DNA from 4 places in the Paraburkholderia sp. HD33-4 genome. Region 1 is predicted to be linked to each of the others. Evidence: predicted binding sites of a transcription regulator. Region 1 holds the regulator's gene; each other region holds the start of a gene.

What was found. The regulator LexA, encoded in region 1, represses DNA repair genes until DNA is damaged. The targets are predictions, from matches to a motif close to ACTGTATNNNNATACAGT.
Region 2: a site for LexA is predicted at 3,806-3,823, ahead of L0U84_RS14660 (ATP-dependent helicase). Genes of this name have one in related genera too.
Region 3: a site for LexA is predicted at 5,540-5,557, ahead of L0U84_RS14850 (PA0069 family radical SAM protein). Genes of this name have one in related genera too.
Region 4: a site for LexA is predicted at 4,250-4,267, ahead of recA (recombinase RecA). Genes of this name have one in related genera too.

The regions. Positions count from the first base shown of each region.
Region 1 is NZ_JAJEJS010000001.1:2,531,314-2,538,970, forward strand. Features, by position in the region: gene L0U84_RS11195 (sulfate/molybdate ABC transporter ATP-binding protein) at 1-429, opposite strand, end outside; gene cysW (sulfate ABC transporter permease subunit CysW) at 430-1,434, opposite strand; gene cysT (sulfate ABC transporter permease subunit CysT) at 1,431-2,327, opposite strand; gene L0U84_RS11210 (sulfate ABC transporter substrate-binding protein) at 2,430-3,476, opposite strand; gene lexA (transcriptional repressor LexA) at 3,789-4,439, shown strand; gene L0U84_RS11220 (hypothetical protein) at 4,556-4,900, shown strand; gene L0U84_RS11225 (DUF2939 domain-containing protein) at 5,020-5,637, shown strand; gene L0U84_RS11230 (universal stress protein) at 5,756-6,223, opposite strand; gene nodI (nodulation factor ABC transporter ATP-binding protein NodI) at 6,645-7,559, shown strand; gene L0U84_RS11240 (ABC transporter permease) at 7,579-7,657, shown strand, end outside.
Region 2 is NZ_JAJEJS010000001.1:3,305,476-3,313,132, reverse strand. Features, by position in the region: gene panS (ketopantoate/pantoate/pantothenate transporter PanS) at 1-245, opposite strand, end outside; gene L0U84_RS14680 (MATE family efflux transporter) at 594-2,009, opposite strand; gene L0U84_RS14675 (RNA-binding S4 domain-containing protein) at 2,295-2,513, opposite strand; gene L0U84_RS14670 (hypothetical protein) at 2,842-3,360, shown strand; gene L0U84_RS14665 (hypothetical protein) at 3,452-3,715, shown strand; gene L0U84_RS14660 (ATP-dependent helicase) at 3,869-6,007, shown strand; gene L0U84_RS14655 (DUF4088 family protein) at 6,119-6,886, opposite strand; gene L0U84_RS14650 (AzlD domain-containing protein) at 7,226-7,549, opposite strand; gene L0U84_RS14645 (AzlC family ABC transporter permease) at 7,546-7,657, opposite strand, start outside.
Region 3 is NZ_JAJEJS010000001.1:3,342,118-3,349,774, forward strand. Features, by position in the region: gene rplS (50S ribosomal protein L19) at 1-204, opposite strand, end outside; gene trmD (tRNA (guanosine(37)-N1)-methyltransferase TrmD) at 355-1,122, opposite strand; gene rimM (ribosome maturation factor RimM) at 1,148-1,882, opposite strand; gene rpsP (30S ribosomal protein S16) at 2,017-2,271, opposite strand; gene L0U84_RS14840 (PQQ-dependent sugar dehydrogenase) at 2,494-3,627, shown strand; gene L0U84_RS14845 (NINE protein) at 3,825-4,292, shown strand; gene L0U84_RS14850 (PA0069 family radical SAM protein) at 4,329-5,480, opposite strand; gene L0U84_RS14855 (Lrp/AsnC ligand binding domain-containing protein) at 5,626-6,114, opposite strand; gene L0U84_RS14860 (D-amino acid dehydrogenase) at 6,295-7,581, shown strand.
Region 4 is NZ_JAJEJS010000001.1:3,739,660-3,747,316, reverse strand. Features, by position in the region: gene L0U84_RS16620 (MFS transporter) at 1-1,539, opposite strand, end outside; gene L0U84_RS16615 (sensor histidine kinase) at 1,768-3,306, opposite strand; gene L0U84_RS16610 (response regulator transcription factor) at 3,316-4,113, opposite strand; gene recA (recombinase RecA) at 4,369-5,445, shown strand; gene recX (recombination regulator RecX) at 5,453-6,220, shown strand; gene L0U84_RS16595 (DUF2889 domain-containing protein) at 6,350-7,024, shown strand; gene sucC (ADP-forming succinate--CoA ligase subunit beta) at 7,077-7,657, shown strand, end outside.

The DNA.
Region 1 (7,657 bases):
CTGACGCTGGCCACCCGAAAGCTCCGACGGATAGCGCTGCGCGAGCCAGTCGAGCTGCACGAGCTTCAGCAGTTCGTGCACCTTCTCGCGAATCACCTGCTCCGACGGACGTTCCTTGCGCGGCTTCACACGCAGCCCGAACGCGACGTTCTCGAACACCGTCATATGACGGAACAGCGCGTAATGCTGGAATACGAAACCCACTTCGCGCTCGCGCGCGCCGACCGTCGCGACGTCCAGGCCTTGCAGTTCGACCTGGCCGCCGTCCGCGTATTCGAGGCCGGCGATCACCCGCAGCAAGGTCGTCTTGCCGCAACCCGACGGCCCGAGCAGCGCGACGAGTTCGCCCGGCGGAAAATCGAGCGAGACGTTGTCGAGCGCGACGAAATCGCCGAAGCGCTTTTGCAGGTTACGAACGGTGATACCCATTTACAGCTCTCCTTGCTTGAGCGGATGTCGCTGCGACGCAGGCGTGGCGTTGACGAAAATCGAACGGGAAACGGACTGCGCGCCACTGGCCTGTGAAACACCCGTCGGCACCGGTCCCGCATGCGCGGGCACCTCGCGCGCCGCCGACAGTTCCGCCGACATATGGCGCTCAGCCAGCAGCTTGAGCCCAAGCGTCACGAGCGCGAGCAGCGCGAGCAGCGACGCCACGGCGAACGCGGCCGAGAAGTTGTATTCGTTGTAGAGGATTTCGACGTGCAGCGGCATCGTGTCGGTCTGCCCGCGAATATGGCCCGACACGACCGACACCGCGCCGAACTCGCCCATCGCGCGCGCATTGCACAGAATCACGCCGTACAACAGACCCCATTTGACGTTCGGCAGCGTGACGCGGCGAAACGTCTGCCAGCCCGAGGCGCCGAGCACGTGCGCGGCTTCTTCCTCGTCGTTGCCCTGCGCCTGCATCAGCGGAATCAGTTCGCGCGCGACGAACGGGAACGTGACGAAGATCGTCGCGAGCACGATGCCAGGCACCGCGAAGATGATCTGCACGTTGTGATCCTCGAGCCACGGACCGAACCAGCCTTGCGCGCCGAACATCAGCACGTAGACCAGACCCGAGATCACCGGCGATACCGAGAACGGCAGATCGATCAGCGTGGTCAGTAGCGCCTTGCCGCGAAACTCGAACTTCGCGATACACCACGACGCCGCGAGGCCGAACAACAGGTTCAGCGGCACCGCGATCGCCGCGGTGATCAGCGTGAGCTTGATCGCCGACAGCGCATCCGGATCGGCGAGCGCTTCGAAGTAAAAACGCAGCCCCTTGTTCAGCGCCTGATAGAACACCGCGGCGAGCGGCACGACCAGAAACAGCGCGAGAAACAGCAGCGCGACGCTGATCAGCAGCCAGCGCACGACGGGCGACTCACTGACCGGATCGGGGCGACGCGCGACGCCCGCCGGATTCATCGGAACGCGGCTCATTGCACACCTCCACCGATTGCGGCGACGTTCGTGGCCACCGGCGCGGGCCCTGCGCTGCCGCGGCTCGTGCGCCGCTGCAGATACCACTGCAGCATGTTGATCAACAGCAGCATCAGGAACGACACGACCAACATCACGACCGCGAGTGCCGTGGCACCGGCATAGTCGTATTGCTCGAGCTTCGTGATGATCAGCAGCGACGTGATCTCCGACTTCATCGGCACATTGCCGGCGATGAAAATCACCGAACCGTATTCGCCGAGCGCGCGCGCGAACGCGAGTGCGAAGCCGGTCAGCAGCGCCGGGAACACAGCCGGCAGCACGACGCGGCGAAACGTAAGCCAGCGCGATGCGCCGAGGCACGCGGCCGCCTCCTCCTGCTCGCGCTCGAACTCCTCGAGCACCGGCTGCACGGTGCGCACGACGAACGGCAGGCCGATGAACGTCAGCGCGACCAGCACGCCGGCCGGCGTGAACGCGATCTTGATTCCGAGCGGCGCGAGGAACTGGCCGATCCAGCCGTTGCCCGCGTACACGGCCGCGAGCGAAATGCCCGCGACCGAGGTGGGCAGCGCGAACGGCAGATCGACGATCGCATCGACGATGCGCTTGAACGGGAACGTGTAGCGCACCAGCACCCACGCGACCAGAAAGCCGAACACCGCGTTGATCAGCGCGCCGCCGAGCGCCGAGAAAAACGTCAGCCGATACGACGCGAGCACGCGCGGCGACGCGACCGCGCGCACGAACTGGTTCCAGTCGAGCGTGGCGGTCTTCAGGAAGGTAGCCGCGAGCGGAATCAGCACCACGAGGCTCAGATACGCCACCGTGATGCCGAGTGTCAGGCCAAAGCCGGGCAATGCGCTCGGCTTGCGGAAGGTCAACGTGGTCATGCTGGATACTCGTTCATGGTTGATGCTCGCGTGGCTGTTGGGCGAAAACGCGCCCATTGGGGCGCGCCCTCTTGCCTCTGCCGATGATTCAGGCAGCGCTCGTTACTGCGGCTGATAGATCGAATCGAACACGCCGCCGTCCGCGAAATGGGTCTTCTGCGCGTTGGCCCAGCCGCCGAACGAATCGTCGATCGTGTACAGCTTCAGCTTCGGAAACTTCGCGGTCAGATCGGCGGGCACCTTGTTCGAACGCGGCCGATAAAAATTGCGCGCGGCGATCTCCTGGCCCTCCTCGCTATACAGGAAGTTCAGGTACGCCTCGGCGAGCTTGCGCGTGCCGTGTTTGTCGACGACCTTGTCCACCACCGCGACCGGCGGCTCGGCCAGAATGCTCACCGACGGCACGACGATCTCGAACTTGTCCGGACCGAACTCCTTCAGCGACAGGAACGCCTCGTTTTCCCACGCGATCAGCACGTCGCCGATACCGCGCTGCACGAAGCTCGTGGTCGCGCCGCGCGCGCCCGAATCGAGCACGCCGGCGTTCTTGTACAGCTTGCCGACGAACTCTCTCGCCTTCTGGTCGTTGCCGCCCGGCTGATGCGCGGCGTACGCCCACGCGGCCAGGTAGTTCCAGCGCGCGCCGCCCGAGGTCTTCGGATTCGGCGTCACGATCGACACGCCCGGCTTCACCAGATCGTCCCAATCCTTGATGTGCTTCGGGTTGCCCTTGCGCACCAGAAACACGATCGTCGACGTGTACGGCGCTGCGTTGTCCGGCAGGCGCTTCTGCCAATTCCTGTCGACGAGCCCCTTGTTCGTCAGCGCGTCGATGTCATAGGCGAGCGCGAGCGTCACGACGTCGGCCTGCAGACCGTCGAGCACCGAGCGCGCCTGCGCGCCCGAGCCGCCGTGCGACTGCTTGAAGGTGACGGTTTCGCCGGTCTTCGCTTTCCATTCTTTGGCGAACGCCTGATTGACGTCCTGATACAGCTCGCGCGTCGGATCGTAGGACACGTTCAGCAGCGTGGTGTCGGCGTGCGCGACGCTGCTTGCGCCGAACATGCCGAGCGCACTCGCCGCGCCGACGGCAAGCGCCGCGATCAGTTTTTGGGTTCGAGCCGCAAGCCCCGTATGCCGATGGTTCATCTCAGTTTTTCTCCGCGTGATGGTCCGCTGATAAGCGTCTGGTGTTGTTCTGCGTCGCGGTCACGTGCACATGAGCGCCAACTCGGAGGCCAGTCTATCGAAGGGCTTTCATCATTAAAAATAATGTTTCTTCATTTTTTAATGCTCAAAAGTGGTAACGGCAGAGGCGCCGCCTGTTCGAACGTCACAAACGCTGCGATGTAGCCGATCAGCGACGCCGCAGCGCACCCCTCGCGTCGAACTTAAAGTAAAGCTTGAAATGCGCCGAATACTGTATAAAAATACAGTCACCTGTTCATACATACAGTGGCCATGACAAAACTCACCGCACGACAGCAGCAGGTTTTCGATCTGATCCGCCGCGCGATCGAACGCACCGGTTTTCCGCCCACGCGCGCCGAAATCGCCGCCGAACTCGGCTTCAGCTCGGCCAATTCCGCGGAAGAACATCTGCGCGCGCTGGCGCGCAAGGGCGTGATCGAACTCGCAGCCGGCGCGTCGCGCGGCATTCGCCTGCTGTCCGGGCAGGACGATGCGCCACACCAGTTCACGCTGCCGCATGCGGGGCTGATGCAGTTGTCACTGCCGCTGATCGGCCGGGTCGCGGCGGGTAGCCCGATCCTTGCGCAGGAACATATCTCGCAGCACTACGCGTGCGATCCGGCGCTGTTCTCGAGCAAGCCCGACTACCTGCTGAAGGTGCGCGGCCTGTCGATGCGCGACGCGGGCATTCTCGACGGCGACCTGCTCGCTGTGCAAAAGCGCAGCGAAGCGAAGGACGGCCAGATCATCATTGCGCGGCTGGGCGACGACGTGACGGTCAAGCGTCTGAAGCGCCGGCCGAACGGCATCGAGCTGATCGCCGAAAACCCCGATTACGACAACATCTTCGTGGAAACCGGCAGCGCGGATTTCGCGCTCGAAGGAATCGCGGTCGGGCTGATCCGCCCCAGCGAGTTCTGATCTTTCGCTGTCGCCGGAACGCTCGCGCCGGATTGTTCAACCCAAGCCGCATTTTTGCCCGCATTTATTGCCCGCAAATAAGCCGCGCATTTAAGCCGCACCGTCTGGAGAGACTCATGGAACGCCTTGCCCGCCTGCTGCCTTTTCGCCAGTTCGGCCGTCTGCGCCATCTGCGCAAGCTCACGCCCTGCGCACTGCTCGAGGCGCCCGCGGCGCGCACGGCGTCGCTGTTCGACGCGCCTGCCGAAGCTTCTGGTCTGCCGTCGTCGTTGCCGGCGTTCGCGCGCGTGTCGCTGAATTCGGCGCTGAACATCGCCGAGCCCGCGCGTCGCGCACCGGTGCGGGTCTATCATGGACCGTCGCGACTGATCATGGTCGGCACGGTCGACGCCGTATGCCGTATGATCGATCGTTGCATAGCCGACGAAGCCAACGTGCACGGCGCGGTGTTCGAAGCCTGAGCGAATCCTGAGCACGCATGCAATAAGCACTTCGGATGTTCAGAAATTCGCGTGGAATGGGATCGTTTCGACCTCGCCGTGGTCGACGTTAGATCATCACTAACGTGGAGTCCCATTCAATGCCAATTCCGAAACGCATACAGGGTAGCGCCACCCGGCCGTTGCTGATCACGCTGATCGTGGTGATCGTGATTGCCGTGCTGGGGTTTATTTATGCGTCACCGTATCTCGCGGTGAACAATCTCAAACGCGCGGCGGATGCGCGCGACGTGCAAACCGTTAATCAGTACGTGGACTTTCCCGCGCTACGCGATAGCCTGAAGCAGCAGGTGGGCGCCATGCTGACGCGCCGGCTCGAGGCGGATGCCGGCAACAAGTTGGCCACGATCGGCGCGGTGATCGGCGTGACACTGATCGGCCCGCTCGTCGATGCCTATGCAACACCCGACGGCGTCGCGGCGTTGCTGAACGGGATGCCGCCGCGTGGCACGCCGGGCGAGCAACCAGCCGCGCCACCAGCCGCGGGTGGCGAAGCGCCAGCCGCACCCGCCGCGGGCGACACCACCACTCAGGCAAGTGCGCCGCCGCCCGGGCGTCAAAGCACGGCCGGCTATCGCAGTCTCAACGAATTTGTCGTCACGTACCGGCGTGGCGAAGGCAACGCGAACTATTCGGCCATCTTCCGTCGCGAAGGTCTGGTCACGTGGAAGCTCGCGGCGATCAATCTGAACGAGTGAGATTCAAGCCCTAAGCTGATCGGATACGCGGGCTGGCCATTGCGGCCAGCCGCGTGCCGGATTCATTCGCATGTCGACCACGGTGGGGACACTCGGGGACACACGGGGACACACGGCCTTACGCCGCGGCCGCCTGCTGCTGCTCCTGCGCGGACGAGCACGCCACCAGAATGCTGCACGACACGCGGTCGAGCAGCGGCGTGTTGCCCGCCCCCATCCACCATCGCGACAAACCCGTCCGGCAGCGATGACCGACCACCACGAGGTCGACCTGCAACTCGTTGGCGAGATTGGCGATCTCGTCGATCGGATGGCCGAATGCGAAATGCCCTTGCGCGTTCACGCCGCGCTCGGTCAGCCAGTTCACGCCCTCCTGCAGAATCTCGCGGGCCGTTTTTTCAAAGCTGCCGCAGGCCACGTCCGTCAACAGACCCGCGCTTTGCGCGATGCTGGAACGCATGTCCACGACCGACAGCAGGTGCGTTTCCGCCTTCAGGTCCAACGCCAGATCGGCACCGCAACGCAGGGCTTTGCGGCCTTCGCGCGAGCCGTCGTAGCACAACAGGATTTTCTGGTAGCTCGCCATCTGTTTTCTCCATTCGCGCGGAAAGCGCGGTCTGAATCAATCATGGTGCGCCGCAATTCGGCTTGCAAGGGATGGAAAACGCTAAGTGCATAGTCGGTGCATGCTGAAGCAGTCTGCACAAGCGTTGGGCCCCCTGCGACAACGTTTGCACACGTATGCCGCATCGCAAAACTTCGTATGCGAACGTTGCGTCGGCACGCGGCGGGCGGCGTGGCGCGCCGGTCGCGCCACTGCGGATCACGGGCACTGACCAACACCGACAGGCGCGTCGCACCCCACGCATTACGCGTTCCCGGACACCCGCTCGCATCGGCGACCGATACCCTAGAATAGGCGGCTTCGCGTGCGCAATGCGTGCGTCGCAGGTATGTTGTGTGTCTAGCGCGTAAGTTGTGTCTTCTTCCGGAGCCTTGCTCGACTCATGCCCGCCGCCCCCATCGAATTCCATCAGGTCAGGAAAAGCTACGGCGAAAAAACAGTCGTCGACGGATTGTCGTTTCATGTGAACACCGGCGAATGCTTCGGGCTGCTCGGCCCCAACGGCGCCGGCAAGACCACCACATTGCGCATGCTGCTCGGCATCGCGGCGCCCGACGCCGGCGCGATCCGCCTGTGCGGCGAGCCGATCCCGGGCCGCGCGCGCCTCGCGCGTTCGCGCGTCGGCGTGGTGCCGCAGTTCGACAATCTCGATCCCGATTTCACCGTGCGCGAGAATCTGCTCGTATTCGGCCGCTACTTCGGTCTGAGCGCCGCGCAGTGTCGCGCGGCGGTACCCGGCCTGCTCGAATTCGCGCGCCTCGAAAACAAGGCGGACGCGCGCGTGAGCGAACTGTCGGGTGGCATGAAGCGGCGCCTCACGCTCGCGCGTGCGCTGATCAACGATCCCGAGGTGCTGGTCATGGACGAGCCGACCACCGGTCTCGATCCGCAGGCGCGCCACCTGATCTGGGAGCGACTGCGCTCGCTGCTCGCGCGCGGCAAGACCATCCTGCTGACCACCCACTTCATGGAAGAAGCGGAACGGCTTTGTCATCGACTGTGCGTGATCGAGGAAGGACGCAAGATCGCCGAAGGCGCGCCGCGCGAGCTGATCGAGTCAGAGATCGGCTGTGACGTGATCGAAATCTATGGACCCGATCCGTTTGCGTTGCGCGACGAACTCGCGCCGCTCGCCGAGCGCACCGAGATCAGCGGGGAGACGCTGTTCTGTTATGTGAACGACGCGCAGCCCGTGCATATGCGCCTCAAGCAGCGCGCCGATCTGCGCTATCTGCATCGGCCGGCGAATCTCGAAGATGTGTTTCTGCGGCTCACCGGCCGCGAAATGCAGGACTGAATACGCAGCGAGGCATTGGATGGACGCACGCACTTACGAAACCCACGACGGCACGCCATCGGCACAGGAGCCGTTCGGCGCCTTCCCCGCCAACGCCA
Region 2 (7,657 bases), 770 kb from region 1:
ATGACCCATGCGGCGAGCGGCATCACGAGGTAGTGCAGCACGATGCCGGCGATCACCGGCGCGGGACGCGAGAACACGCGCAGGAAATCGGCGGCCGACAGCGTGACGCCCATCGCCAGCATGATGATCGTGAGGAGCGTGGTGACGTGCGGCGCGACGCCGGAAAACGAGGCCGGCGAGAAGTACGCGGCGACCGAGACGAGCACGGCCCAGAGCGGGAACAGGCGGGTGACGCGGGCAAGCATGACGGGTGGTCCTTGGGTTATGTTGTGTCGCGAGAAAGCGCAGGCGCGCTGCGGCGCGGCCGGGGTGTCGGCCAGCGTCGTGGCGTTTGCCGCTACCCATGCGGATGAAGCGCGCGAGGCGGCTACGGCACGCGCTGCGGCGAGAGCGCGGCAAAAACGGGCGGCCGATCGAAGCCGTACGCGACGCGAGCCATGGTGAGTGAGCGGCGCCGGTCCGGCGCTTGCCTTCGTGAGGCACGCCGGCGTGCGGTTCGTGGCGTGGGAGCGCGGGTTAGCGCTCGCACGCCGCGGCGGCCATTTTACCTTTTACAGGGAGTGCTTCAGGAGTGGGGCTTGCCGCTACTTCGCTCAAACCGAGCGCGCGGGCGGCGTGGCCGATGGCGCTGTCGGCGCCAGCCGCCGGCTCAGCCTGTGAAAACGCAGCGTCATCAGCAGCGCGACGCTCGCGAGGCCCGCGGCGAGCCCCCACCACAAGCCGCGCGCGCCGAGGCCGGCGTGAAACGCGAGCAGATAGCCGGTCGGAAAACCGATCACCCAATAGCCGAACGCGGCGGCGATCATCGGTATGCGCGTGTCTTTCAGGCCGCGCAGGCAGCCGGAGCCCACCGCCTGCATCCCGTCGACGATCTGGAAAATCGCCGCCACGCCGAGCAGCGAACTGGCGAGCGCGATGGTCGGCGCGTTGACCGGGTCGTCGAGATGCAGATATAGACCGACGATCCAGTGCGGCGCGGTAATCAGCACGAGACCCGACATCGACATGAAGCCGACGCCGAGCGCGAGCGCGACGAAGCCCGCGTGGCGCGCGGCGAGCGGCTGACCGGCACCGGCCCAGTAGCCGACCCGCACATTGGCCGCCTGGCCGATCGACAGCGGCACCATGAACGCGACGGACGCGACGTTCAGCGCGATCTGATGCGCGGCCAGTTGCGATTCGCCGAGCAGGCCGACCATCAGGCCGGTGGCGAGGAAGAGGGTCGACTCGACGCCGTAGGTGATCGCAACGGGCCAACCGATGCCGAACAATTCGCCCATCAACGGCAGCTTCGGCCGCGTCGCGACGACGAAATGCCGGAAGCGCGGCCGCAGATGCAGCAGCGCCATCAGCACGAGCGCGGTGAGCCACACGGTGATCGTGGTCGCGGCCGCCGAGCCGAGAAAGCCGAGTCGCGGCAGCCCATACGCGCCGTGAATCAGCCCGTAGTTCAGAAAGCCGTTCACGACGACGCTCACGATCGACACCCACAACAGCCGCCGCGCCGCGCCGATCGCCGGCAGGAACGAGCGCATCAGGCCGACGCCGATCAGGCTCGCGGGTGCGCCCCAGCGCAGCACCGCCGCGTACCGGCCGACGTTGTGCGCGAGCAGGCCCGGCTCGCCGAACGCGAGCAGGATGTGCGACGCGAACGACAACAGGACGAACGCCGGCACCGCCAGCAGCACCGACAGCACGAAACCGGTCCAGTAGATATGCGGCACGCGGCCGTCGTCCTGCGCGCCGCGCGCGTGCGCGACGCTCACGCTGACCGAGGTCAGCACGCCCTGCAGCAGCGTGACGACGACGAAAAAGAGATTCGCGCCTAGGCCGCCGGCGGCGAGCGCGTCGGGGCCGAGCGAGCCGAGCAGGATCGTGTCGGTGACGCTCATCGCCATCTGCGACAGTTGCGCGATCGCGAGCGGCGCGGCTAGCCGAGCGGTGTCGGCCGCGTGGCGGGATAGGGTCGGCGGCCGGCTGGCCGCGCGGGCGAAGCTGGGTTGAGTCATTGAATGCGTGGCGGCGAAAGTTGGCGACAGCGGTGGTGACAGCGAGGCGCGGGCGCAAGCGGCGGCACGTTGCATCGCGCTGCGCGCTCCGAGGGGCGGTGGAGCGGCGGGGCGGCGGCCGGGAAAAAACCGCGGCGCGGCGGCGAGCCGGTCAGCCGACTCCTCGCCCTTGGCGCGGTCCGTCGTTTACCTGTCGAAACCGACAGCTTATTGCCTTGCCCGGCCGATGTCGATGGACAACGCACAATTCTGGTGCGCGCCGTCCTGCGAATTTTCGGACTGCCGTCAGCCTTCGTGGACCGCGATCCGCGTATCGCCGAGCAACACGACCTGACCCGCGCGGATCTTGCAGGTCTTACGCGTCTCGACCCGGCCGTCGACCATCACGGCGCCGTCCGCGACCATCATCTTCGCGGAGCCGCCGCTGTCCGCGAGGCCCGTGATCTTCAGCAGATTGTGGAGTTCGACGTACTCGCCGGTCAGCGTGAAATTGAGGTTGGGCATGGCGTTTGCACCTTGGGCACGGGGTCGCGTTGGGGGTTCGCATCATAAAGCAAGTGCATGCGGCGCGGCGGCGCGGGACCCCCGCGCAAGCAAATGAAAGAAGATGTTATTCAGTTGTCGGAAAGTGAAACGTTCCGTAACGCTGATCGCGCCAGATGAATTTCACTCCTAAAGTGCAGTTCAGCAGCAAAGCCCGCTGGCATTTCCGGGATCGCTCCCCGGCCACCATCCAGCGACGCACAGACAGACCGGGCGGGGCGCGTGGGCCATCCGTCATCACGACGCCAGAGAGTCCGCCCGTGTCACGACAACTCTAGAGAGGATAGCCATGACCCAGATTCGTTCGCTCCTGATCGGTACCGCCCTCACTGCTTTTGCCGCGACGGCCGCCGTCGCGCAGACCGCGCAGCCGGCAGCAGGCATCGGGGCTCAGGCGCAGGTCCGCAGCCCGGGCGCCGCCGACATGGCGCCGCCGTCCGCGGCCGGCGCACAGGGCATGCAGGTGCCGCCTTCGGCGCAAGGCATGCAGCAAGTGCCGGGCGCGCCCGCCGCGCAAGGCGTCGAGGCTCCGCCGCCGGCCCGTTTGACGGCTTCGGGCTCGACCGATCCGCTCGTGCAGAAGCGCGACGCCGACGCGAAGGCCAATGCCGAGTATCGCGCGGCGAAGAAGTCCTCGAAAGCGGAATTGAAGGCGCAGCAGAAGGCCGCGAAGGAGCAGTACACAGAGCAGGTGCGCGGCGCGAAGCTGAACCAGAAGGCGGACAAGCAGACCGCCAATAACGAAATGAAGATGAACATGGAAGGGCAGGCTGCCGCGCAGGCCGATGGCGCGGACGTCAAGCATTAAGCCTTGATCGATGCCGCGGCGCGCGGGTCTGCGAGGCTCGCGCGCCGCCGGCGTCTCTCGCTCAACCAGGCGTGCTTCAGGGAGATTTCAGATGAACCTCAATCGATCCAGCCGAAACCGCATTTACGCCGTGCTGATCGCGGGTTGCCTGTCGTCGGCCGTGTTCGCGCAGACAACCGACCCGGCCGCGGCGCCCGCCACGCATGCGGACAAGAAGGCCGCGAAGGAACAGGCGAAGGCCGACAAGAAAGCCGCGCTCGCCCAGGCGAAGGCGGACAAGACCAAAACCGACGCTCAGGCCGATGCCGACAAGGCCAGCGCCGATGCCAACGTGAAGGACGCGAAAAAGCAGTAGCACGCGGCGTCGACAGGCAGGTGGAAACCCGCCTGTCGACGCTTGACCGGGATCGGTAGGCGCCTGAAAAAAGGGCGCTTGTCGCGCAGGGTTGTATGGATATACAGTGTGCGTCGCATCCTGAAAATCCATCCAACCCGCAAAATCCGCTCAGTGTCCACCGTCGCCGAATCCGCCCCGTCGTTCGATACCGCCGCCTGGCTCGCGAAACTCAACGACGCTCAACGCGAAGCCGTCGAATACGGGACCGACACGCCAAACGTGCTGCCCGGCGCGCTGCTCGTGATCGCGGGTGCCGGCTCCGGCAAGACCAACACGCTCGCGCACCGCGTCGCCAATCTGGTGGTGAAGGGTGCCGATCCTCAGCGCATCCTGCTGTTGACCTTCTCGCGCCGCGCGGCGCTCGAAATGACCCGCCGCGTGACGCGCATCGCGGGCGTCGCGGCCACCAGCGTCGGCGCACGCGCCGCGCTCGCGCAAGGGTTGACGTGGGCGGGCACGTTTCACAGCGTCGGCGCGCGGCTGTTGCGCGAATACGCGGATCTGATCGGCCTCGCGCCGGCTTTCACGATCAACGACCGCGAAGACTCAGCCGACCTGATGAACCTCGTGCGCCACGAGCTCGGACTGTCCGCGAAGGAGCGGCGTTTTCCGGCGAAGGGCACCTGCTTCGCGATCTACTCGCGCGTCGTCAACACGGGCGCATCGCTCGGTCAGGTATTGGACAGCGCGTTTCCGTGGTGTCGCGAGTGGGAGGACGATCTGCGCCGGCTGTTCGCCGCGTACGTCGACGCCAAGCAAAAGCAGAGCGTGCTCGACTACGACGATCTGCTGCTCTACTGGTCGCACATGGCCGCCGAGCCCAGCATCGCGGCCGATCTGTCGGCGCGTTTCGATCATGTGCTGGTCGACGAATACCAGGACACCAACCGCCTGCAGGCGTCGATCCTGCTCGCGCTGAAGCCGGACGGCCGCGGCCTGACCGTGGTCGGCGACGACGCGCAGTCGATCTACTCGTTTCGCGGCGCGACCGTGCGCAATATCCTCGACTTCCCTGCGCAGTTCGAGCCGTCCGCGAAGCAGGTCACGCTCGAACGCAACTACCGCTCAACCGAGCCGATTCTCGCCGCGTCGAACGCGGTGATCGAGCTCGCGAGCGAGCGCTACACCAAGAATCTGTGGACCGACAAGGCGTCGGCGCAGCGCCCGCGCCTCGTCACGGTCGCCGACGATGCCGCGCAAGCGCGCTACGTCGTCGAGCAGGTTCTCGAAGCGCGCGAGCAGGGCGTGAAGCTGAAGTCGCAGGCGGTGCTGTTTCGCGCGGCGCATCACAGCGCCGCGCTCGAGATCGAGCTCACGCGCCGCAACATTCCGTTCGTCAAATTCGGCGGCCTCAAATTTCTCGACTCGGTGCATGTGAAGGACGTGCTCGCGGTGCTGCGCTGGGCCGAGAATCCGCGCGACCGCGTCGCCGGCTTTCGGGTCGTGCAGCTGCTGCCGGGCGTCGGTCCGGCCACCGCGGCAAAGGTGCTCGACGACATCGTCGCACGCGCGGACGGCGGCGATCCGGTCGCGACCGCGGGCGGTGTGCTGGCCGCGTTTGCGGCGCCCGCGCGCGCGCAGGAAGACTGGCATCCGTTCGTCAAGCTGATGTCGAGTGTGTACGGGCGCCAAACGCCGTGGCCCGGCGAGTTCGAGATGGTGCGGCGCTGGTACGAGCCGCATCTGGAGCGCAATCACGAGGACGCCGCGATCCGTCACGCGGATCTGCTGCAGATGGAAAGCATCGCGGGTACGTATGCGTCGCGCGAGCGCTTCCTGACCGAGCTGACGCTCGATCCGCCCGACGCCACCAGCGATGAATCCGGCGTGCCGCTGCTCGACGAGGACTATCTGATCCTGTCGACGATCCATTCGGCGAAGGGCCAGGAGTGGCGCAACGTGTTCGTGCTGAACGGCGTCGACGGCTGCATTCCGTCCGATCTCGGCACCGGCAGCGACGAGGAAATCGACGAGGAGCGGCGCCTGCTCTACGTGGCGATGACGCGCGCGAAGGAAGACCTGCATATCGTCGTGCCGCAGCGTTTTTACGTGCACAACCAGACGCATCTGGGCGACCGCCATGTGTGGGCGTCGCGTACGCGCTTCATCGACACGCCGATGCTGCCGCTGTTCGATGTGTACGCATGGCCGCGCGTGCCGGTGGCGGGCGCGCCGAGCGCGGCGGGGCTCGCCGCGGCCGCGCAGGCGAAGATCGAGATCGCGGCCAGGCTCAGGAAGATGTGGGATTGAGCGGCTGGCGCCGTCAGTTGGGAGGCGAGTTGGGAGCGCAGCGAGGACAGGGGCAGCGCTGATCCGATGCTGGCCGGGCGCCGCTCGGCCTAGTGCAAGTTCAGCGCAAGTTCAGCGCGACTGCCGCTGCTGTTGCTGCGCGACCGGAGGCGGCGGCACGAAGAAATTGCGCAGCCATGCCGCGAGCCGCGAGAACACGTCGTACGGCTCTTCGACGAAAATTTCCGGCTTCAATAGCCGCAGATACTCCATGATCTGCTGCGCTTCCTGCTTCTGGAACGTGCCGTGCGAAATGCCTAGCCGCAAGAGCCCACGCAACTCGCCGAGCTTCTCGCGCGCAGTGCTGCCCACGCTCGTCTCGCACGCGACCTTCGCCTCGTAGACACGCTGGCGCAGCGATTCGACGAGCCGCCATGCCGGCGTCTGCATCACTTCCTCGAGCGCCTGGATGTCCTGCACCGTGCTCTTGATCTGCGCGGCGAGCGGGTCGATCAATGTCGCGTCGCCTTCCGCTTCCTTGACGATCGCCGCGGCCCAGTCGCGGCATTGCTTGGCGAGCTCCTCGGGCGTCCATTCCGAACGCGCCGCGAAACCGAAGCCGAACTCACCCGCCTGCCGCATCAGGATCGACACGACGTCCGGAAACTCCTTGTCGAGCGTGCGTTTGGCCCACGCGTACTGGCCGCCCTGCAGCATCCGCTGCACCGCGTGCTCGGTGAGCGGCACCATGTTGTCGAGCAGCTTCGCGCGCAAGAAATCCTCGAACGACGGCGTCGCGAACTGCGGATCGAGCTTCAGCGAGACCCGCAAAAAGGCCTCGAAGTCCTTGCGCAGCGACGCGACGGTCTCGTCCTTGAGCTTCAGGGTGATTTGACCCATGTGTTATCCCGTTTAATGCGGCCGCGCGCGGTGCGCCGTCGCAAGATCGCCCGGTCACTCGCGCACCGAGGCGACGCGACGCCGGCTGCCGGCGCGCTTGATTCCAGCCTGTTGCCGCGTAACCAACGGGACGACTCCCGATGAGCGGACCTCGACTGCATATCGGCGGGGTGGCGGGAAACTTGAGGGAGGCCCGGCGATGCGCGGGCGCTTTGGAGGGAAGCTTCGAGCGCTCGCGCGCCTGGGAGCCGTCTGGAGCGGAGTGAGCGTCGCGGCCCGCGACGCGGCCAGGCGTCGACGCACCGCTGACGGGTCGAGCAGCGCGGAGGAAGGGCGCGCTTACTTCAGCACCACGCACTGCCAGACGAAGAACACGCCCAGTCCGACTGCGATCGTCAGCAGTGGCCTGCGCGTCAGAGCACTGACGACGATCGCGGCGAGCGCGCCGACCAGCTGCGGATTGCGCCAGGTCAATTCGGCGTTGTTGCCGTGCGGCGACACGGCCATCGGGACGATGATCGCGGTCAACACGGTAACCGGCACGAAGCTGAGCGCGGTGCGCAGAAGCGGTGGGAACACCAGCCGGTCGCCGAGCACGAACACGGCCGCGCGGATCAACCACGTAATCGCGGCCATGCCGACGATCAGAACGACGTAGTTCATCGCGTGGCCTCCACGGGACGGCGCGCGCCGCGCAGGTTCAGACGCGACATCGACAGCAGCACGCCGACCGCGACCCCCGCGAACACCGCGCCGAGCAGGCCGAGTTTG
Region 3 (7,657 bases), 810 kb from region 1:
AATCTTGCGGACGATGAACGACGAATTCAGACCACGGTTACGCTTGGCGATCACGACGCCTTCGTAAGCCTGCACACGCTTACGCGTGCCTTCAACCACGTTCACGCTGACGATGACCGTGTCGCCCGGACCAAAATCCGGAATGGTCTTTTCGCCGAGGACGCGCGCGATTTCTTCCTGCTCAAGTTTTGCAATCAGATTCATTACTGACTCCTGGATCCATCTTGTCGGCGTTCGTACCTGCCTCACGCGCTTACTGCGTTCGGCTACGGCCCCGATAGAGGATGGGTTCACATCTGGCGCCGCACACGCATGTACGGCACCGCCTTGTGTCCGCTCGAAAGACCCTGGGCCTCAGGCCTTCGGTTCTTCCTTCGCGAGACTTGCAAGCCACGCCTCGTCGGCGCGGCTCAGCATTCTGTTCTTTCGGGCCTTCACGATCAGATCGGGCCGTTTGTGAAACGTGTTGCGCAATGCTTCGCGCCGCCGCCACGCTTCGATTTCCGCATGGTGGCCGCCGAGCAGCACATCAGGCACCCGCACGCCCTCGTATTCTTCGGGACGCGTGTAGTGCGGGCAATCGAGCAGCACGTCGACGAAACTATCCTGCACCGCCGACTGCGAGTCGTTCAGCACGCCGGGCAACTGACGCACGACCGCATCCATCAACGCCATCGCGGGCAACTCGCCACCCGACAGCACGAAGTCGCCAAGGCTGACTTCCTCGTCGACGACACGGTCGAGCAGACGCTGGTCGATCGCTTCGTAGCGCCCGCACAACAAGATCAGACCAGGTTCGGCCGCGAACTTCATCACGCGCTCGTGATTCAGCGTGGCGCCTTGCGGCGACATCATCACGACGCGCGACGCGCCAATGCCCTGCTCCGACTGCGCCGCTTTCGCGGCACTGATCGCGTCTTCGAGCGGCCGGGCCAGCATGACCATGCCGGGGCCGCCGCCGTATGGGCGATCGTCGATCGTGCGGTAGTTATCTGTCGTGAAATCGCGCGGATTCCACGTACGCAACCCATAGCGCTGCTGCTTCGCGGCCCGACTGGTGATACCCCAGTCGGTCAACGCGCGGAACATTTCTGGAAAGAGCGTCACGACATCGAACTGCATCGCTCTCCCCATTCAACGATAGATTTCAATAGTCAGCTTCCCAGTCGACGACGATCTGCTTTGCCGTCTGGTCTACCGTTTTGACAAAGACGCCGACGAACGGGATCAAACGCTCGCCTGCGACCGGCTTGCCGTTTTTGTCGGTAGCCGGATATTCGATGCGCAGCACCGACTGCGCACCGTTGTCGATCATGCTGGCGACCTTGCCGAGATTGAGCCCGGCGAGATTCACCACGTCCAGGCCGATCAGATCGACCCAGTAGAATTCGTCGGCTTCGAGCGCCGGAAATTCGCTACGGCTGACGTACACGCGAGAGCCGCGCAAAGCGAGCGCCACATCGCGGTCAGCGACGCCACCCAGCCGGGCGACCACGCTGTCGCTATGCGTTTTGGACTGCAAGGACGGCGCCGACTTGCGCTCCTCGCCCTTCAGCAGCCACCAGCGCTTCGCGCTCAGCAAGGCGTCGCCACCGTGCCCGGTATCCGCGTGCGCGGCTACCTTGACCCAGCCTTTGAGCCCGTAAGCGTCGACAATTGCGCCGATTTCGACCGCATCGGCCGGCCAGCTTGCCACCGTTTCGATGCGCATTTCTGCAGCTTCGGAACCAGCGTTCGCGACATTGGCTTGCGCCTCTTTCGCCTTGCCGTCGGTTCGTTCGACCGGCTTGCGGACGAATGCACCGAACGACGCCTGACCAGACGCCTTTGCGCGCGAAGCTGCCTTGGCGCTACCAGAACTGCCGGAATCACGCTCAGACATCGAATAACCTCGACAACAACTTCGCAGCCTGCTTTGGCGTCTGCTTCAGTAAAACAAATTGCGCATCGGACTGCTCACGCGAGCCGCACGAGCCGCCGGCCGAACCGACGACGATACGCCTGCGGGCCGCCATATCAAGCAGCCGGCTGCGCCTTTTGCGCTTCCTTCACGAGACGCTCGACGGTCGGCGACAGTTGCGCGCCAACACCTTGCCAGTACGTCAGGCGATCCTGAGCGATACGCAGGGACTCGCCCTTCGTAGCGACCGGGTTGTAGAAACCGACGCGCTCGATGAAGCGGCCGTCACGACGGCTGCGCGAATCGGTGGCGACGATGTTGTAGAACGGGCGCTTCTTGGAGCCGCCACGAGCCAAGCGGATGATGACCATACTAGAATCCTTGAAAACCGGGGTTCGGAACGACTGAAACACGCGATTATAGCGGGAAACCGACGCCATAACAAACACTTACCGGGATAAACTGCGGAACCGGAGTGCACCGGCCTTCCACAAGAGCTGCGTGAGCCGGCTCAAACGCCCGCATTACTTGAAGGAGCGCCTGTGCGACGCCAGCCGAACCTCTCGTTTCCGTTCGCCTTTTTTGCCTTTTTCGTGCGCTCTGCTGGACTTTTGCGCACCTCGTGCAGCCGGATTCTACGCGTAGCGGCGTGCGTGTTACTCGCCGCCCAGGCGTTGACGGCAAACGCCGCACTGCCCATCGAGAAAATCACGCTGCCGCCGGGCTTTCACATCGAAGTGTTGTCGGACGACGTGCCGAGCGCTCGCGCGATGACGTTCTCGCCCAAGGGCATTCTCTACGTAGGCAGCCAGGATGGGCACGTCTATGCGCTCGAGCTGCGCAACGGCCGCGTGACGGGCCGCCACGTGATCGCGTCAGGGCTGCAGATGCCAGCCGGCGTCGCGTGGCACGAAGGCGCACTGTACGTGTCGGCCGTGTCGAAAGTCGTGCGCTTCGATGCGATCGACGCGCACCTGACCGATCCGCCGAAACCCGTCGTCGTCACCGACAAGCTGCCCACAGAAACGCATCACGGCTGGAAATTCATCGCGTTCGGCCCGGATGGCAAGCTGTATGTGCCGCAGGGCGCGCCGTGCAACATTTGCGAGCGAGACCCGGACCGCTTTGCGCTGATTGGCCGCATGGACCCGGACGGCAGCCACTACGAGGTCGTCGCACGCGGCATCCGCAATTCGGTTGGCTTCGCGTGGCATCCGGTCACGCACGAACTGTGGTTCACCGACAACGGCCGCGACCTGCTCGGCGACGATATCCCGAGCGACAAGCTCAACCGCGCGCCACGGCTCGACATGAATTTCGGCTTTCCGTACTGTCACGGTGGCGACACGCCCGACCCCGAGTTCGGCAAGGACCATCCGTGCAGCGAATTCACGCCGCCGGTCGTCCAGCTTGGCGCGCACGTGGCGGCGCTCGGCATGCGCTTCTACGACGGCCCGATGTTTCCAGCCGACTACCGGAACAATATCTTCATCGCCGAACACGGCTCGTGGAATCGCAGCAAGAAGGTCGGTTACCGCGTCGTGCGCGTGATCACCGATCCCGACGGCAGCCACGCACGCCAGCAGGTCTTTGCCGAAGGCTGGCTGCAACCCGGCGAATCGGTCTGGGGCCGCCCCGCCGACGTGCTGCCGTTGCCAGACGGTTCGCTACTGATCAGCGACGACACCGCCGGCGCGATCTATCGCGTCACTTACTCAGCGCCGTAACGCGCGGATGCCTGCGTGCCAGGCCGAGCTGCCGCACTCGCCTGGAGCCACGCCCGGCGCATCCCGCCACCCCACTTTCAGACCGGGCGCCCGCCCGCCACGTGACCGCCCGCCCGCCACAGGCGTAGAATGCGCGTCGGTTCGCGCCCCGCGGCGCACCGCTCCTTTCGACCGCCTGTCACTCTGCCCACGCGTTCATGTCCACCGTTGCCTCGACTTCCCCTCGCTTCAGATCCAAGACGCTCACCGCCGCGTTGGCGTTCCTGTTCGGTAGCCTCGGCGCCCATCGCTTTTATTTGTACGGCACACGGGATATCTACGGCTGGGCGCATCTGCTTGGCACGCTGATCGGCATTCCCGGCGTGATGCTGCTGATCGCGACCGAGCGCGCGTCGATCCTCGGCTGGGTGCTCGCGTCGATCGGCGCGGTGTCGTTGTTTTCCGCGTTTCTGGCCGCGCTTGTCTACGGGCTGCGTCCGGATCAAAAATGGGACGCGCAATTCAACGCTCACACGCAACGCAAAAGCCGCTCAGGCTGGACGGTCATCTTCGTCGTAATCTTTTCGCTGCTGATTGGCGCGTTTCTGCTGATGACCGGCCTCGCGCTGGCGTTCCAAACCTACTTCGAAAGTCAGGTCGAAGCGGCTAAAGCGATTTCTCAGTAGCGCCCTCGGCACCGGACCAGCAAACGCGCCGGCACGCTAGAAAAGCCTCAGTTGCGGATTGTCGCGCGCCGGTGCGCTCGCCTGCTCGGCGGGCGGCGGCTCGATGCGACGGAAGTGCGACATGTCGAGAATGCCGCGGTCGCGCCCGGTCAGCCCCAACCGGCGCACGGCCTTGTGAAAGCGCTGCCTCAGCAGATCCGCCCATAATCCCTCTCCCTTCATGCGAGTCGAGAACGACGAGTCGTAATCCTTGCCGCCCCGCATGTCGCGCACACGGCTCATCACGCGCTCGGCCCGATCCGGGAAATGCGCGCTCAGCCAATCCTTGAACAGCGGCGCGACCTCCCATGGCAGCCGCAGCACGATATAGCTCGCATTGCTCGCACCCGCTTGCGCGCACGCTTCGAGCACGCGCTCCATGTCCGGTTCGGTGACGAACGGGATCACCGGCGCGATGCTGACGCCGACCGGAATGCCCGCCTCGCTAAGCGTGCGGATCGTGCGCAGCCGGCGCGACGGCGTGGCCGCGCGCGGTTCGAGCGTCCGTGCGATGTCGGCGTCCAGCGTCGTGATGGTGATAGCCGCCATGAACTGCCCGCGTTCCGCCATCGGCGCGAGCAGATCGATGTCGCGCTCGATCAGCGACGATTTGGTGATCGCCGCGAACGGGTGATTGCGCTCGCTGAGCACCTCGACCACACGACGCGTCAGGCGCAAGTCGCGTTCGGCGGGTTGCCATGCATCGGTCGCGACGCCGAGCGCGATCGGCTCCGGCACATAGGATTTTTTCGATAGTTCCCGCTCGAGCAGTTCGGGCGCGTTGATCTTCGCGTAGATACGGCTTTCGAAATCGAGCCCCGGCGACAAGCCCAGGTAGCTGTGCGTGGGCCGTGCGAAGCAATAGATGCAGCCGTGCTCGCAGCCGCGATACGGATTCAGCGACACATTGAACGGAATGTCCGGCGACGCGTTGCGGGTGAGGATGGTTTTGGCGCGCTCCTCGAACACCTGCGTGCGCAGGACCTTCGGCTCACCGTCTTCGTCGGCCGTCTGCCAGCCGTCGTCGACGGCCTCGCGCTGGTCGACTTCGTAGCGGCCTTGCAGGTTCGTGACCGCGCCGCGCCCCTTGCGAGGCGCCGGCGGCGCGATCGGAAATTCGGGAATGTCAGGGGTGTCGGGGTCATCCACGGCAGGCCACGCAATGCAAACGCAAACAGGGAAGCGCCAAAAGAAAACGGCGCAAAACACCTGTATAAATATACAGTGTTTACGCCGTTTGTCGAGCACTTCGTCGAGCTGCAATGGGCGGCCAGCGCCGTCAGTTAGTCGGCACTTACTCGCCCACCGCGATCGTCAGCGTTTCCTTGATTTCCTCCATCACCACATAGCTCTTCGACTGCACCGCGCCCGGCAGCTGCAGCAGGATGTCGCCGAGCAATTTGCGGTAGTCGGCCATTTCGCCGATGCGCGCCTTGATCAGATAGTCGAAATCGCCCGACACGAGGTGGCACTCGAGCACCTCGGGGATCTTTTGCACCTCGCGCCGGAACTGGTCGAACATGTTGCCGCTCTTGTGATCGAGCGTGATCTCGACGAATACGAGCAGCGCCGCGCCCAGCTCGGCCGGGTTCACGCGCGCATAGTAGCCGGTGATCACGCCGTCGCGCTCCATTCGCTTGACGCGCTCGATGCACGGCGTCACCGACAGTCCGACCTGCTCGGCCAGGTCCTTCATCGCCATACGACCGTCCTGCTGCAGGAGCCGCAGGATCTTGTGATCGAGCTTGTCGAGAGCCCGCACGGGCTGGCGCTGGGTACGCATGGTGTTTTTTCTAAAAATGATGAAAATACGATAACAAAACCTGTCCCACTGTTAATAGTATAGCGGTTAACACTGGGCAAACAGCATTTCACCTCACGTTGCAGCTCGTTGAATCGAATCAGATCGAATCCAGCGAAGAACGCCTTGCCCTCACACAATTTTTGGATACCTGGAGCAGCTATGCGAGTCGTCGTTTTGGGCAGTGGCGTCGTCGGCGTAACGAGTGCGTATTACCTCGCACGCGCCGGTCACGAAGTGACCGTCATCGATCGCGAGGCCGGCCCGGCGCTCGAAACCAGCTTTGCCAACGCAGGCCAGATCTCGCCGGGGTACGCGTCGCCGTGGGCCGCACCGGGCGTGCCGCTGAAGGCCGTCAAGTGGATGTTCCAGAAGCACGCGCCGCTCGCGATCCGCCTTGACGGCACCGCGTTTCAGCTGCAATGGATGTGGCAGATGCTGCAGAACTGCACGGCACCGCGCTATGCGGTGAACAAGGGCCGCATGGTGCGGCTCGCCGAATACAGCCGCGACTGCCTGCAGGCGCTGCGCGCCGACACCGGCATTCAGTACGAAGGCCGCACCGGCGGCACGCTGCAGGTGTTTCGCACGCAGCAGCAGTTCGATGGCGCCGCGAAAGACATCGCCGTGCTGCAGGAAGCCAACGTGCCGTACGAACTGCTGACGGCGGACCAACTGGGCAAGGCCGAGCCGGCGCTCGCCGCGGTGTCGCACAAGCTCACCGGCGGCCTGCGCCTGCCCGGCGACGAAACCGGCGACTGCCAGATGTTCACGACGCGCCTCGCGGCGCTTGCCGAAGAACTAGGCGTCAAGTTCCGCTACAACACGTCGATCGACGCGCTCGCGATGGCGGGCGGCCGCATCGCCGGCGTGCAGTGCGGCGGCGAACTGGTGCGCGCGGATTCGTTCGTGGTTGCGCTCGGTTCGTATTCGACGCGTTTCCTCGACGGCATCGTAAAGATCCCGGTCTATCCGCTGAAGGGCTATTCGATCACCGCGCCGATCGTCGACGCGGCTGCCGCGCCGGTGTCGACCGTGCTCGACGAAACCTACAAGATCGCGATCACGCGCTTCGACGACCGGATTCGCGTCGGCGGCATGGCCGAGATCGTCGGCTTCGACAAATCGCTGCGCCAGGCGCGCCGCGAGACGCTGGAGCTTTCCGTGAACGACCTGTTCCCGGGTGGCGGCGACACGTCGAAGGCGACGTTCTGGACCGGTTTGCGCCCGATGACGCCGGACGGCACGCCGATCGTCGGCCGCACGCCGGTACCGAACCTGTTCCTGAACACCGGCCACGGCACGCTCGGCTGGACGATGTCGTGCGGCTCGGGCCAGCTGCTGGCCGACCTGATGTCGGGCAAGCAGCCCGCGATTCGCGCGGACGATCTATCCGTGCATCGCTACCTCGGCGAGACCGCGGGCGAGCATCGGCCGGCGTATGCGTGAGTTTGAGTGCGTGCGCTGACGTGGTCTCGGCCACGGCGTAGGCCGTATCAGCAGCAGCAAACACAAACGGCGCCTC
Region 4 (7,657 bases), 1.2 Mb from region 1:
CGCGACGATCGCGAACGCGGTCGCCGGCAGGAAGCCGCCGAACCAGCCATTGCCGATGTGATACGGTAGCGACATCGATGTATAGCGGATGCGCGTCGGGAACATCTCGACCAGCATCGCCGCGATCGGCCCGTACACCATCGTCACGTAGATCACGAGGATCGTCAGGACCACGATGCTCATCGGCCAGTTGATCTGCGCCGGATCGGCCTTCGGCGGGTAGCCGGCGGCCTTCAGCGTCGCGGCGAGCGTCTTCTCGAATGTCTTGGTTTGCTCCTTGGCGTCGGCGGCGCGGCCGTCGAACGTGTTGACGACCGTATCGCCGACGCGGATCTGCGCCATCGTGCCGGCCGGCGCCGCGACGTTGTCGTAGTTCAGGCCGGCTCGCGACAGCGCGCTCTTGGCGATATCGCAGGAGCTCGTGAACTTCGCCGTGCCCACCGGGTTGAACTGGAACGAGCACTCGGCCGGATCGGCAATCACGACGATCGGCGACTTCGCGGTTGCTGCTTCGAGCGCCGGGTTCGTGTAGTGCGTGAGCGCCTTGAACAGCGGGAAGTACGTCAGCGCGGCGATCAGCAGGCCCGCCATGATGATCGGCTTGCGGCCGATGCGATCCGACAGCGAACCGAAGAACAGGAAGAATGGCGTGCCGATCAGCAGCGCGAGCGCGATCATGATGTTGGAGCTGGTGCCATCGACCTTCAGCGTCTGCGTGAGGAAGAACAGCGTGTAAAACTGGCCCGTGTACCAAACCACGGCCTGGCCGGCGGTCAGGCCGACCAGCGCGAGAATCACGACCTTCAGATTCTTCCATTGGCCGAACGCTTCGGAGAGCGGCGCCTTCGAGGTCTTGCCCTCGGCCTTGATGCGCTCGAACACCGGCGACTCATGCAGTTGCAGACGAATCCACACCGACACCGCGAGCAGCAGGATCGACGCGATGAACGGAATACGCCAGCCCCATGCGCCGAACGCGTCTTCGCCCATGGTCGTGCGCACGCCGAGAATCACCAGCAGCGACAGGAACAGGCCGAGCGTCGCGGTGGTCTGGATCCACGCGGTGTAGAAGCCGCGGCGTCCCGCCGGCGCGTGTTCGGCGACGTAGGTCGCAGCGCCGCCGTACTCACCACCAAGCGCGAGACCTTGCAGCAGGCGCATCGCAATGAAGATCACCGGCGAAGCGATCCCGATCGCCGCATAGCCGGGCAGGAAGCCGACGAGGAACGTCGACAGGCCCATGATGACGATCGTGATCAGGAACGTGTACTTGCGCCCGACCATGTCGCCGAGCCGCCCGAACACGATCGCGCCGAACGGGCGCACCGCGAAGCCCGCGGCGAAGCTGAGCAGCGTGAAGATGAATCCTGCGGTCGGGTTGACGCCGGAGAAGAAGCTCTTGCTGATGAAGGCCGCGAGCGAGCCGGCCAGATAGAAGTCATACCACTCGAAAACCGTACCCAGCGACGATGCGAAGATCACCCGCTTCTCATCGCGCGTCATCGGCACGTGCGAGATTTGCCCGCCAACGGTAGCCATATGTCGTCTCCAATATTGATATACGTACGGATCGCCAGCACAGGCGTTCCCGTGCAACCGATTATTGGAGTGGAAACTTACGGCGTTCTGACTCAGGGGTAGAAGCTGGGGTGGTCCGGTAATTCGACGAATCTGTGGTCAAATTTCGCCAACGAATCGCTATGTTCTTCTAACGAGCACGGAAGTATCTCGAAAATGCGTCGCGGGATTGCCACCGATCCGGCCGCGTTAGGGTAAGTCCCGCCCCCGTTCGAGCACGTGCAAGCTGACACGCACCAGGGTGCCGGCGAGCCGCGGCGACTCCTGGTACACGTTGTCGTCGATGGCGAGCTCGCCGCCGTGCATCGCCGTGATCTCGCGCACGATCGCAAGGCCGAGGCCGCTGCCGTCACCCTCGCGGCCGAGAATCCGGTAGAAGCGTTCGACCACGCGCGAGCGCTCGCTGGCCGGAATGCCGAGTCCGGTGTCCTCGACTTCCAGATGCACGAGCCGTGCGGGGACGTCGTGCCGCACCCGCACGGTGATGCGGCCGCCCGCCGGCGTATAGCGGATCGCGTTGTCGATCAGGTTCGACAGCATTTCGCGAAGCATCACCGGATTGCCGGCGACTTCGACCGGCTCGTCGGGCGCTTCGTAGCCGATGTCCATCTGCTTCGCGAGCGCGGCCTGCACCCATTCGCGCACCGCGCTGCGCGCGAGTTCGCCGAGCTCGACCGGCGTGAAGATCTGTCCCGAGCGTCGGTTCTCCGCGCGCGCGAGCGCGAGCAACTGCGTGACGAGCCGCGCGGCTTGCTCGGAGCTGGTCGCGATCTGTTCGAGCGAGCGATGCACCTCGGCCGACGCGTTCTGGCGCAAGGCGAGCTCCGCCTGCGTGCGCAGGCCGGCGAGCGGTGTTTTCATCTGATGCGCGGCGTCGGCGATGAAGCGCTTCTGCAACTCCATGTTCTGTTCGAGGCGCGTGAGCAGATCGTTGAACGACGTGACGAGCGGCTCGATTTCCGGCGGCGCGCGGCGCGCCTCGAGCGGCGACAGGTCGTCCGGCCGGCGCGCGCGGATATGCGCCTGCAGCGCATGCAGCGGCTCGAGTCCGCGCGAGAGCCCGAACCACACCAGCAGGATCGCGAGCGGCAGGATCACGAACTGCGGCAGGATCACGCCCTTGATGATGTCGTTGGCGAGCTGGCTGCGCTTGTCGAGCGTTTCGGCGACCTGCACGAGCACCGGCTGCGCGCCCGGCGTCTGCGGAAATTCGACGGTGGTATACGCGACGCGGATGTCGCTGCCGCGCAGCACGTCGTCGCGGAATTCGACGAGGCCCGGCGGCGGGCGGTCTTCCTCGTGCGGCAGCGGCATGTCACGCTCGCCGGCCACCAGCTCGCCGCGCGTGCCGAGCACCTGAAAGAACACACTGTCGACGTTGTCGGCGCGCAGGAAATCGCGCGTCGACTCGGGCAGCGACAGCTCCGCGACACCGTTGACCGGATGGATCTGACGCGCAAGCACGTAGGCGTCAGTTTCGAGCGCGCGGTCGAACGGCCCGTTGGCGATCGACTTCGCGACCAGATACGTGACCGCGAGGCTCATCGGCCACAGCAGCAGCAGCGGCGCGAGCATCCAGTCGAGAATCTCGCCGAACAGCGAGCGCGGACGCGCTTCGGCGACGGCTTCGGTTTCGTCGGGCGGCGCGAACGGATTGGCGTAGCGCGCGTCGCGCGCCTCGTCGAGGTCCGCCGCGTGCGCCGTGGCACGATCAGCGCGTGCGGACATCGCTGGCCTCTATTTGTAGTGGTGGCTCGCCGGCATCGCGGCGGACGACGGCGCGGCGGACGGTTGTGCAGCTTGGGCCGCTTGTGCCGTTTGCGGCTCGGAGCCGGCGGGGGCGGCGGGCGCGCTCGCATTTGCCGGCGGCGCCGCTTTTTCGAGGCAGTAGCCGAGCCCGCGCACGGTGATGATGCGCACGCCGCTCGGCTCGATCTTCTTGCGCAGCCTGTGCACGTAGACTTCGATCGCGTTGTTGCTGACTTCCTCGCCCCATTCGCACAGATGGTCGACGAGCTGCTCTTTCGAGACCAGCCGGCCGATCCGTTGCAGCAGCACTTCGAGCAGGCCGAGCTCGCGCGCGGACAGATCGATCACCTGATCGTTGACATAGGCGATGCGGCCCACCTGATCGAACGACAGCGAGCCATGCCGCACGACCGTCGGGCCGCCGCCGGCACCGCGCCGCGTCAGCGCGCGCACGCGCGCTTCGAGTTCGTTCAACGCGAAGGGCTTGGCCATGTAATCGTCGGCGCCGAGGTCGAGGCCCTTGACGCGTTCGTCGACGCTATCGGCGGCGGTCAGGATCAGCACGGGCAGGTTCGAATTGCGCGCGCGCAGGCGGCGCAGCACCTCGAGTCCGGACATGCGCGGCAGACCCAGATCGAGGATCAATAGATCGAACGTCTGCATTGACAACGCGGTATCGGCTTCTACGCCGCTTTTGACGTGATCGACCGCATAGGCCGATTGGCGGAGTGATCGAACCAGACCGTCCGCGAGTATGCTGTCGTCTTCGGCTATCAGAATTCGCATGATGCGCCAGCCTGGCTTTGCCGGCACCGTGGGGGTTGCCTCGGCGCGCAGCGGTCTCCGAACATTATTGTGGGTAGTTGGGGCGGCGCGACACTAAAAAATGCGCGTTCGCATCATAATCGCGCTTGCCAAAACTACTGTTTTTTTATACAGTGTCTGCGTTTCGTGTGATGTCCTGGAGACTCGGCTCGATTTGAGCGGAACCACCGGTGCACACCTGCCTCAGACGCCGTTCATCATAGCAAAGGACGATTCATGGAAGAAAGCAAGAAAGGCTCGGCTGGACTGACTGCTGAAAAGAGCAAGGCTCTCGCTGCCGCGCTCGCGCAGATCGAAAAGCAGTTCGGCAAAGGGTCGGTCATGCGGCTCGGCGCAGGTGAGGCAGTCGAAGACATCCAGGTGGTCTCCACCGGATCGCTCGGCCTCGACATCGCACTGGGCGTCGGCGGTTTGCCGCGCGGCCGCGTGGTCGAAATCTACGGTCCGGAATCGTCCGGTAAAACCACGCTGACGCTGCAGGTCATCGCCGAAATGCAGAAGCTCGGCGGCACCGCGGCGTTCATCGACGCGGAGCACGCGCTGGACATTCAATACGCGGGCAAGCTCGGCGTGAACGTCGCCGACCTGCTGGTCTCGCAGCCGGACACCGGCGAACAGGCGCTCGAAATCGCCGACGCGCTGGTGCGCTCGGGCTCGATCGACATGATCGTGATCGACTCGGTCGCGGCGCTGGTGCCGAAGGCGGAAATCGAAGGCGAAATGGGCGACTCGCTGCCGGGTCTGCAGGCGCGTCTGATGTCGCAGGCGCTGCGCAAGCTGACCGGCACGATCAAGCGCACGAACTGCCTCGTGATCTTCATCAACCAGATCCGCATGAAGATCGGCGTGATGTTCGGCAACCCGGAAACCACCACGGGCGGTAACGCGCTGAAGTTCTACGCGTCGGTGCGTCTGGACATTCGCCGCATCGGTTCGATCAAGAAGAACGACGAAGTGATCGGCAACGAAACGCGCGTGAAGGTCGTCAAGAACAAGGTGTCGCCGCCGTTCCGCGAAGCGATTTTCGACATCCTGTACGGCGAGGGCATCTCGCGTCAGGGCGAGGTCATCGACCTCGGCGTGCAGGCGAAGATCGTCGACAAGGCCGGCGCATGGTACAGCTATAACGGCGAGCGGATCGGTCAGGGCAAGGACAACGCGCGTGAATTCCTGCGTGAAAATCCGGACATCGCTCGCGAAATCGAAAACCGCATCCGCGAATCGCTGGGCGTCACCGCGATGGCGGACGCCGTGACCGGCGCGGACGCTGAAGTCGCGGGCGAAGAAGAGTAAGCATCACGTGATACGCAAAGGCCGGCCGCTGTCCGGTTCCGACTCCGGACGCTATCCGGACGGCCCGCGCGACACGGCGGATGGATCGCCTGACTCCGGCGATCCATTCGACCCGTTCGAATCGTTCGACGCACACGACCGAGCTGCCGGCCGCGGCCCGCAGCGTACGCGCTCTGCATCCCCTGCAGCGTCGTCCAGCCCGGATTCCCCGGGGCACGATTCCCAAACCCCCTCCGATGTCACCTACACCCGCTCGCGCCGCCAACCCGGCGAAGCGAAACCGGGCCAGTCCGACGAAGACGGCGGCGGAAAATCCCAACGCCCAACCCGTTCGCTGAAAGCGCGCGCGCTCGGCTATCTGTCGCGCCGCGAATATAGCCGCGCCGAACTTGCGCGCAAGCTGAAGCCCTACGTCGAGGAAACCGATTCGCTCGACACGGTGCTCGACTCGCTGGAAGCGGAAAACTGGCTATCCGACTCGCGCTTCGCGGAAAGTCTGGTCCACCGGCGCGCATCGCGGCTCGGCACGAGTCGCATTCTCGGCGAACTGAAGCAACACGCGCTGAACCCGGCGCTCGTCGAAGAGGCGAGTGCGCAGTTGCGCGAAACCGAACTCGCGCGTGCCCAGGCGGTCTGGCGCAAGAAGTTCGGCCAGCTGCCGCAAACGCCGGCCGAGCGAGCGAAGCAGGCGCGCTTTCTCGCGTCGCGCGGCTTCTCCGGCGCGACGATCGGCAAGATCCTGAAGGGTATCGACGACACGTGGGACGGCGACTAGCACGCCGGCCTCGGCGGCCGGTCAATTGCCGCGCCGTAACCGGTCGCACGGCCGTGCGCAATCGGGGCTGTCCCAAATACCCGTTATGCTAAAATCCAGAGGTTTTCCAATCCGGCCTTTCCTTCCCGCATGTCGCTCTCCCCGCCAGTGTCCCGTCAGTTGCGCCATCGTCGCGCAATCAGAGCGGAAGCTTACGAGCGAGCCGATGGCCTGTGGGATGTGGAAGCGTGCCTGACCGACGAAAAGCCACGCGATGTGGCGCTTGCGTCGGGAATCCGGCCCAATGGTCAGCCGATCCATGAACTCTGGCTTCGCATCACCATCGATCGCAAGCTCAACGTCGTCGACGCCGAGGCGTCGTCCGACTGGGTGCCCTATCCAGGGTTGTGCCAGGCCAGCAATCCCGCCTACCGTGCCCTCATCGGGCTCAATCTGTTCCACAACTTCCGTCGCGATGCTGCCCGTTTGCTGGCCGGCACGGCCGGTTGCACGCATCTCACCGAGCTGTGCGCGATCCTGCCGACCGCCGCGATCCAGGCGTTCGCCGGCGACGTGTGGAATACCGATGACGGCACGCCCGGCGCGAACGCGGGTTCGGGAGACGAATCGTCCAACGGCACAGGCGAACATTCCAACGACAAGCCGCCATTCCAGCTGGGACGCTGCCACGCGCTGCGTTTCGACGGCGAGGCGGTGAAACAGTTTTATCCGCGCTGGTATGGTCACGCACCGCGTCCGGCGGAACGCGCGGCCTCGTCGGACGACGCGGCGGCCCGCGAACGAAGCGGCGACGCGTCGGCCTGAACGGCGGCGGAAACGAAGTTCAATCCAACTCTCAGACTGAAGGGAATCACGCATGAAGATTCACGAGTACCAGGGTAAGGAAATCCTGCGGAAATTCGGCGTCGCGGTACCGCGCGGCAAGCCGGTCTTCTCGGTGGATGATGCGGTCAAGGCCGCGGAAGAGCTCGGTGGCCCGGTGTGGGTCGTCAAGGCTCAGATCCACGCAGGTGGCCGTGGCAAGGGCGGCGGCGTCAAGGTCGCCAAGTCGCTGGAGCAGGTTCGCGAGTACTCGAACCAGATCCTCGGCATGCAGCTCGTCACGCACCAGACCGGTCCGGAAGGCCAGAAGGTCAACCGTCTGCTGATCGAAGAAGGCGCCGACATCAAGAAGGAACTGTATGTCGGTCTCGTGATCGATCGCGTTTCGCAGAAGATCGTCGTGATGGCATCGAGCGAAGGCGGCATGGACGTCGAAGAAGTCGCGGAAAAGACGCCTGAGCTGATCCACAAGGTTGCCGTCGACCCGACGACCGGCCTGAAGGACTCGGAAGCCGACGACCTCGCGAAGAAGATCGGCGTGCCCGACGCTTCGATCCCGCAAGCTCGCGCGATCCTGCAAGGCCTGTACAAGGCATTCTGGGAAACCGACGCGTC